2 regions of the Massilia sp. Dwa41.01b genome follow, and region 2 is predicted to be linked to the other one. Evidence: riboswitches for the same ligand, from Rfam matches in the RefSeq annotation. Region 2 holds a riboswitch; the other holds the start of a gene.
What was found. Region 2 has a riboswitch for cobalamin ahead of G4G28_RS25420 (TonB-dependent receptor plug domain-containing protein). Riboswitches for the same ligand answer to the same signal wherever they lie in the genome.

Region 1 (4,269 bases), 830 kb from region 2:
CAGGCGCCAACCTTAACGGATACCGTAGCGCAGGCCGGCGAACCAGCTGCGGCCACCGCTGCCATAGTTGCGCGCCAGCTCGTATGACTTGTCGGCGGCGTTGTTGACGCGTGCCAGCAGCGAGAAGTCGGCATTGATGCGCCAGGTCGCGTACAGGTTGAGCAGGCCATAGCCGCCGAGACGGCGCAGGTTGGCCGCGTCGTCGAAGCGCTCGCCGGACAGCACCCATTCGGCACCAAGGTCCAGGCTGCCGGCGCGATACGCGGCGCTGAAGTTGGCATGCTTGCCGGCGCGGCGCGCCAGGCGCTTGCCGGTGCCCTCATCCTGCGGATCCTGCCAGTCGAGACTAGCACGCAGGTTCAGCGCGCCGATGCGGGTGCCGCCCGCCAGCGTGACGCCTTCGAGCGTGGCCGACGCCACGTTGTAGGCGCAGCTCCCGGTGCGGCCGTCCCTCTGGTCAGGGCAGGGCGTAGCGGTCACGATCATGTCGGTCAGGCGGTTACGGAACCAGGTGGCGTCCAACTGGACAAGGGAGCTGTCGTAGCGCAGGCCCAGTTCGGCGTTGCGGCCGCGTTCCGGCTGGTTCGATTCGACCCCATAGCCCGGGTAGTACAGCTCATTGAAGGTCGGGGCGCGGAAACTGGTACCGACGCTGGCGCTGGCGCGCAATCCACCGCCGAAGTCGTAGCCGTAACCGGCGGCACCCGTGTTCCTGGCACCGTAGTCCGAGCGGTCCTGGCGCGCGCTGACATCGAACAGGTGGCGCGCGCGGCGCAGCGCATAGGCCGCGGCATAGGAATTCGTGATGCGTTCGCGCCCCAAGGCGCGGGTGGCGCTCGCTTCCACCGCTTCCTTGCGATGGGCGGCCAGCAGCTGCAGGCGGTCGGTGCCGAGCGTGATCGTGTTTTGCCAGGTCAGTTCGTCCTGGCGGGTGTCGATCTGGCTGGTGCCGCTGGCCGTCGCGTTGGCAAAGCTGCCCAGCTTGTCCTCGGAGCGCGCCAGCTGCACGGTGCTCTGCCAGTTCGGCAGGAAGCGGTTGCTCATGTGGAGCGAGGCGCTGTTCAGGTCCTGGCGATTGTTCGTGTCGAAGCTGCCGGCACCGCTGTCGTACTGGGCGCGCAGGCGGCTGTGCAGGAACTGGACGCCGGCTTCGTGGCCAGGCGCGAGCAGGACCCCTACGCGGCCATGCACGCTGCTGCGGCGGTAGCCGTCGTCGTCCGGGTTGTAGCCAAAGGCACCCGGTTTGGTGGCGGAGAAGCCTTCGGATTCTTCGTGACCGGCCCCGAGCGCGTAGCTGACGGCATGCTCGCCACCACTGGCGCCGGCAATGCTGGCGCTGGCCTGGCGTGTGGCATCGCTGCCGGCGCCGAGCGCGGCGGTGGCCGCCAGGCCGGCTTCACCCTTGCGCGTGAAGATCTGGATGACGCCGCCGATCGCATCGGCACCGTACAGGTGCTCAGCGGCCCGTAGACGACTTCGATGCGCTCGATCGCTTCCAGCGGAATCGCATTCCAGCTGGCGACGCCGCTGGTGGACGAGCCGATGCGCACGCCGTCGAGCAGGACGACGACCTGGTTGCTGTTGGCCCCGCGCAGGTAGACGCTGGTGCTGGCGCCGGCACTGCCGTTGCGGGTGATTTCGATGCCGGGCTGGCGCTGCAGCACATCGGCGACCGAGCCAGCCCCAAGGCGCGCGATTTCCTCAGCCTCGATGACGGTCGTCTGGGCGATGACGTCGGCCGCGCGTTGCGGCGTGCGTGTCGCGGTGACGACGACGGTATCGATGGTGGCGTCCGATACGGCGTCCGTTACGGCGTCCGTTACGGCATCGGCGGAAGGGTGGGCGGAGGCCTGCGCGAAAGGCGCAAGCATGGCGAAGACAAGCGACGAGGCGGCCGCTTGCCGGGTACGGTGAAAGTGCATGACGAAGTATGGGTTGGACAACCAGCCCACGTCCCCGTAGGCCAGATTGAACAGAAGCGCGCACGCGCGCCTCCACCTTTTGGCCGGTATCCGGGCTGGCAAGTGGGGCCGTCCGACCTTCCCATGCAAACGCACAGTGGTCTGGGTAGACGGTTTGCCGCGTGAACGCGGCACTTGCTTACCGTTGCGGGGGCAGCACACGTTGGCTTGCAAAGCAGGCTTCGTGTTTCCCGTTTAACTGCACCTGTGGACACAGGCGCGAGCACCAAAACAGGACGATTATACGGTGTCGTCCCGGCGTTGTCAGTCTTTCAGCAAGATGACTTCGCCATAACCGACCTGGTGTGGGGTACTCGCCGCCTGCAGCGCGGCCATCTCGAGTGACTGGCCGCCCTGCAGGGCGGACAACAGGCGAATGGTGCCGGCGTGGCAGAGCACCAGCGCTTGCGCGTGGCCGCGCGCACGCAGGTCGCGCCGGAATGCCGCCACCCGCTCTGCCACCTGCAGCACGCTTTCGCCGCCGCCGGGACGGTAGCGCAGCAGGTCGGCGGCCCAGGCGTCGACTTCGGCGCGAGGAATTGCGTCCCAGCTGCGCATCTCCCAGCTGCCGAAGTCCATCTCGGACAGGCGTGCATCGAACACGGGCGCCGGGCCCAGTCGGCGCGCCAGCTCGGCGCAGCGGCGCAGCGGGCTGGCATATACAGGCATGCTGCCGGGCAGGCCTTGGGCGCGCAGTGCAGCGTGAACCTGCATGGCCTGCGCTTCGTCTGCCTCCACATCGCTGCTGCCGTAGCACAGGCCGGGGAGCATATCCGGCCGTGGATGGCGTACCAGGAACAGCCGCATACTAAGCCAGTGCGCCGTGCTTGAAGCTCGCGAGCACCGCCAGGTACACGGCCACCTCGGCCAGCTGCTGTACGGCCCCGAGGCAGTCACCCGTATAGCCTCCAATGCGCGCCTGGAAGATACGTGCCAGCCAGAAGGCGGCGCAGGCTGCGGCGACGAGGGCGCCGCCGATCGCCCAGGGCGTGAACACGCCGTACGCCACCATCGCGGCGGCGGGAAGCAGCGCGGTCGCCGAGGCGATGCCGAATTCGCCGCCGCTTATTTCCTGCGCGCGAGCGGCTTGGACTTGCCTTCGCCGCGGGCGTAGGTCATGCGCCAGATCAGGCTCGTTGCGGCCAGGCGCGAGATCGGGTGCGCCAGCAGCAGCGCGGCGATGGCGCCGGCGGGCGGCAGCATCGCCAGCGCCGTGCATTTCAGCCCGAGCATGCAGGCGATGCCGATCGCACCGTAGGCGCCGACCCGCGAATCCTTCATGATCTCGAGCACGCGCTCGCGCGTCAGGCCGCCACCGAAACCGTCGCAGGTATCGGCGAAGCCATCTTCGTGGAAGGCGCCGGTGAGGTAGATCGACGCCGCGGTCGATAGCACCGCCGCTACTGGCGCGGGCAGCACACGAGCGCGGCGAGCGCGTACACGGCAGCCGCGATAGCGCCCACTACCCAGCCGACCAGGGGGAAGTAGCGCGACGCATGGTGCAGCCACTCGGGCTGGAAGCCGACCCAGCGCGGGATCGGCAGCCGCGTGAAGAACTGCAGGGCGATGAAGAACAGGCGCAGCTGCTGCATGGCTTATGCCGCGCCGGTGCCGGCCTGGGTACTGACTTCGGCCGATGCAAAGGTCGCCATCTCGTTCAGGAAGTTCACAGCCGCGTGCAGCAGGGGCAAGGCGAGGGCGCTGCCGGTGCCTTCGCCCAGGCGCAAGCCCAGTTGCAGCAAGGGCTGGGCGCCCAGGTGCTCCAGCATCAAGCGGTGTCCATGTTCGCTGGAACAGTGCGCAAACACGCAGTAGTCGAGGATGGCGGGCTGCAGGCGCGCCGCAACGAGCAGGGCACTCGTGACGATGAAGCCGTCGATCAGCAGCACCTTGCGCAGGTGCGCCGCCTGCAGCATGGCGCCGGCCATCGTCGCGATTTCGAAGCCGCCGAAGGTGGCCAGCACGTCGAGCGGTGCGGAGACGTCGCGATGCAACTCGATAGCCGCTTGCAGCACCTTCTGTTTATGCAGGACGCCACTTGGCGCCAGGCCGGTGCCCGCACCGACGCAGCTGGCGAGCGGGATGCCGCTCAGCTTGTGCATCAGCGCCGCGGCGGAGCTGGTGTTCCCGATGCCCATCTCGCCAAAACCCACCACGTTCCCCGGCAAGTCGCGCACGAGTGCCATGCCGCCTTCCATCGCCTGCGCACACTCGTCAGGCGACATGGCCGCTTCCCTGGCGAAATTGCGGGTACCGGCCGCCACCTTGCGGTTGAGTAGTCCGGCGCGTTGGCCGAATACGTGGTTTA
Region 2 (4,269 bases):
CGGTGGTGACGGCGCAGGCCGTCAGCAGGCCGGAACAGATGAAGAGAAAGCGGCGCTGGGCGGTCACATCGACACCGAGCGTGACGGCGGCATCGGCATGCAGGGCCATGACATTCAGGTCGCGGGCACGGCGCAGCGCCAGCAGCAGCGCGCCGCCCAGTACGATCCAGGGCAGCGCCCGCCACGAGGTGCCGGCCAGGTCGCCGATCATCCAGAACACCATGCCGCGCAGGCGCGACTCGGGCGCGACCGACAGCATCAGGGTGACAGGGCCATGCACGCCGAGGCCAGCAGCACGCCGGTGAGCAGCAAGGTGCTGGACTCGCCCGTGCGCACGCCCCCGCGCCCACCGGCCAGGTCGCGCCGCGCCAGCAGGTACAGCAGCAGCGAGACCGCCACCGCGCCGGCCAGCGCGCCCAGGTCGACCGCCCACAGCGCGGCGCCGAACAGCAGCGCGGCCAGGGCGCCAACGGCGGCGCCGGCCGACACGCCCAGCACGTAGGGGTCGGCCAGGGATTCCTGACCAGCGCCTGCATCATCACGCCGGCCAGCGCCAGCGCCGCGCCGGTCACGAAAGCGCCGCTGGCGCGGCCCAGGCGCAGGTCGAGCAGGGTCGCCGCCATGCCGCCTGGCTCGCCCCGCACCAGGCTGGCCAGGGCGGATGGAAAATCAGCCAGCGGCACGGCCACCGAGCCTGCCAGTCCCGCGCCCGCCAGCGCCGCCAGCGCGCATGCGGCCAGCAGCGCCAGCGTGGCGTGCCGGCGCGCAGGCGACGGGTTGGCGATGGCGGTGCTCACGACATCAGAAGTCGTAGCGTGCCGACAGCTTCAGCAGGCGGCCATTGCCCGGATAGATGCCGCTGCGGCAGCCATAGGCCTGGCTGAAGTAGTCGCGGTCCGCCAGGTTCTGGCCGGCGAGTGCGAATTCCCATGGGCCGACGCGGTAGGCGTAGCGGGCATCAAACGTCGTATAGGACGGAATGCGCGCGCCGCAATCGTTGCTGAAGTCGTTGCCGTAGCGCTGGGTCGAGACGTACTGGGCGCCGATGTCGGCGCTGTGGCCGCCGCCGGCCGGCAGCCAGGTCAGGCGCGCGGTCAGCACGTTCTTCGGCACCAGCACCATGCCGCGGCCAGCGTTCGGGCCCTCGGTGAACTCTGCCTGGACGTGCTGCCAGTGGCCGGTCAGGCGCAGGTCCGCGCCCAGATCCGCGTGGCCGTCCACTTCGACGCCCCGGCGCCGGGTCGGGTCGAGGTTGGTGTTCGCGCCCCAGCCGCCGGCGAGGGTCGGATCGAAGAAGATCTCGTTGCGCAGGCGGTGGCGGAACACGCGTGCGGAGACGCCACGTGCCGTGCTGCCGGCGCTGATGCCGATTTCCAGGTCGCGCGAAGTTTGCACGTCCAGCAGGCCGTCGCTCGAGCGGTAAGCGTTTTCGTCGGCGTTCGGCACGCGGTAGCTCTGCCCCGCTTTCGCGTGCAGGGTCACACCCGCGATCGGATCGATGCTGCCTTCCAGGGTCCAGGCATTCTGCGACTGGGTGCCGTTCGGCGCGCCCGAGAACGGGTTGCCGGCTTCATAGCCACGCGTGTCCTCCTTCTCGAACTTCTCGTGGCGCGCGCCCAGCGCCAGGCGCGCCTTCAGCGCACCCCCTCGAGGCGTAGCTCGTCGCGCAGGTAGACGGCGCGCGCGCATCCGGATGCTGATTGCGCCCACGCCGGCGGCGCCGCGCTCCCAGCGGGTCAGGTCGATGCCGGCGACGACTTCGTTGAGCAGGGTGCCGGAGCGGGCGATCTGGCGCAGGCGCGGCGAGAACTGGGTCTGGCGGGTGTAGCCGGTCGACTCCAGCACCGTGGGACCGGACGCGGTCTGGTACTCGTAGCGCGAATTGACTTCGCGCTCGCGATGCGACAGCTCGGCCGCCAGTTCCACGCTGCCGATGCGCTGCTCGGCAAAGGCGGTGACCCGGTCGGTTGCGAGGTCGCCGAAGTCGTGCGGCGTATGGGTCTGGGTCGGGTCCTGCTCGAACTCCGGGAGGGTGAGCGCACCGGGGAAACGCGCATCCTGGCGCGCGCTTTCGGCGCGCAGCCCCAGGCGCGTGCCATCCTGCGCCCACTGGACGCCGCCGCTGACGGTCTTTTGCAGGAACTGGTTGTTGGCGCGGTCGTTATGGCTGCCCGGCGCGCGGCGGCCAGGTCGAAGGACAGCGGGCCGGCGCCGTGGCGCACCGAGGCGCGCGTATCGAAACTGTGGCGCTGGCCGGCCTCGAGGGCGAGCGAGCCGTGGTAGCCGCCATCGGCGCCGCGTTTGGTAATGATGTTGATGACGCCGCCGGTCGCGCCTTCGCCGTACAGCACGCTGCTGCCGCCGCGCATGATCTCGATGCGCTCGACGGTATCGACGGGAATCGTCGACAGCACGGCGCCAGTCAGTTCGTTCTCGTTCATGCGCACGCCGTCGACCATGACCACCATGTTCTGGCTGCTGTTGGTGCCGAAGCCGCGCAGGTCGAGCGCGAAGTCGGGCGAACCGTCGAAGCTCTGACGGCCGTATACGCCGCCAATCTTGCGGATGGCGGCATTCACGTCGGTGACGCCGGCATTGCGGATCTCGTCGGCCGTGATGACGGTGGCGCCGATCGGCGTCAGGGCCGGATCGCTGGCGAAGCGGGCACCGGTGACATGCACGGTGGAGACGGATTCGGCGGCAGCGTCCGGGACGTCGGCGGCGGCCAGGGCGGCGCCGGCAAACAGGGAAAGGGAAACGGCGCAGGCCAGCGCGATCGGCGTTCTGGCCGGCGCGCTGTTCGAAACAACAGCAGTCATGATCTTGGTTCTTCGATAAGGGTGCGCCCGGCTTGCGTCCCCGCAGGCCGGACTCCACGAACGTCGCCCGGTAAGCCTCGCGACGCACAGGGCGGCACCACGAGACACGCCGGGCGCGTCCACCTGTCTGGCCGGTATCCGGGCTTGCAAGTCGGACCGCCTCACCTTCCTGTGCGCGGCACAGTGGTGTTCGAGGAAGTCTGTCGCCGGGGCGACGCTTGATTACCGTTGCGGGGGCAGCACACCTGGCCATGCGCCGGGGGCGCGGTGGCATCGTGTTTCCCGTTTAACTGCGCGCGCAGATCGCGCACGCGGGCACCAGAACGGCGTGATTATATACCTGGCAAGGGTTTCGGGTCGGATGGTGGCGCGCCGGTTGCCACGTGGGCCGCGTCTTGTCGGAGGCACGATACCGTTTCTCTGTTCAGCGGGGAAACCGCGTGGAGTCGGGACTCCACCCTAGGTCCTGAGCAAACGGTGAGACAGCGTGGGCACAAGTGCCCACCCTACACCCCCTCAGGTGCCGCGCTTGCCGCGGGCGGCCTCTTCGGCCTTCAAGGCAGCCTTCTCGGCGGCGATGCGCGCTTTTTCTTCCTTCTCGATGCGGTGCGCCTCCAGGCGCGCGGCGCGGGAGTCCGGGGTTTCCAGGCTGATGCGGCCGATGGCCCCGCTGCGGTAGTCGTGCAGCAGCACGTGGGCCGCTTTTTCGACGTCGAACTCGCCGCCGCGCACACGGAAACCGCGGCGCGCCGCCACCTGCTCGACCACGCCGATGCCGTCCAGGCCTTCCGTCTTGAAGCCGTAGCGCGCCGTGAGCAGCTGCGGATAGCGTTCAAGCAGCACGTCGCCCAGGAAAAAGGCGACCTCTTCCTCGATCAGGGCATTCGTGCCGATGGCATGGCTGGCGGCCAGCATCAGGCCGTCGCTCGGCATGTCGATCTTCGGCCACATCAGGCCCGGGGTATCGACCAGCACGGTGAACTGGTCGAGGTAGAGCTTCTGCTGGGTCTTGGTGACCGCCGGTTCGTCGCCGACTTTGGCCACGCGCTTTTTCAGCAGCGCGTTCATCAGGGTCGACTTGCCGACGTTGGGGATGCCCATGATCATGATGCGCAGCGGCTTGGTCGGCACGCCCCGGTGCGGCGCCAGCGAACGGGCCAGCTCCGGGATGCGCGCGACGTCGGCCGGGCGCTTGGTCGTCATCGGATAGGCCGTCACGCCCGGCTGGGCATCGTAGAAGGCTTTCCAGGCGGCGGTGGCGACCGGGTCGGCCAGGTCGATCTTGTTGAGGATCTTGAGTACCGGACGCTGGCGGAACTTGCGCATGCGGTCGACCAGCGGGTTGCAGCTCGCCTCGGGCAGGCGTGCATCGAGCACCTCGATCACGAGATCGATGAACTCCATCTGCTCCTCCGCCTGCTTCTTGGCGGAGTTCATGTGGCCCGGGAAC

Region 1: linked by a shared signal. The riboswitch ahead of G4G28_RS25210 (TonB-dependent receptor) and the one ahead of G4G28_RS25420 (TonB-dependent receptor plug domain-containing protein) in region 2 are both predicted to bind cobalamin.

The regions. Positions count from the first base shown of each region.
Region 1 covers NZ_CP050454.1:833,395-837,663, forward strand. Annotated here, with positions in the region: gene G4G28_RS25205 (TonB-dependent receptor domain-containing protein) at 13-1,191, opposite strand; gene G4G28_RS25210 (TonB-dependent receptor) at 1,176-1,922, opposite strand; cobalamin riboswitch at 1,986-2,207, opposite strand; gene G4G28_RS03815 (histidine phosphatase family protein) at 2,226-2,732, opposite strand; partial or broken gene G4G28_RS03820 (adenosylcobinamide-GDP ribazoletransferase) at 2,770-3,553, opposite strand; gene cobT (nicotinate-nucleotide--dimethylbenzimidazole phosphoribosyltransferase) at 3,557-4,269, opposite strand, start outside.
Region 2 covers NZ_CP050454.1:1,668,310-1,672,578, reverse strand. Annotated here, with positions in the region: partial or broken gene G4G28_RS25425 (FecCD family ABC transporter permease) at 1-785, opposite strand, end outside; partial or broken gene G4G28_RS07605 (TonB-dependent receptor domain-containing protein) at 802-2,178, opposite strand; partial or broken gene G4G28_RS25420 (TonB-dependent receptor plug domain-containing protein) at 2,379-2,819, opposite strand; cobalamin riboswitch at 2,931-3,157, opposite strand; gene ylqF (ribosome biogenesis GTPase YlqF) at 3,336-4,256, opposite strand.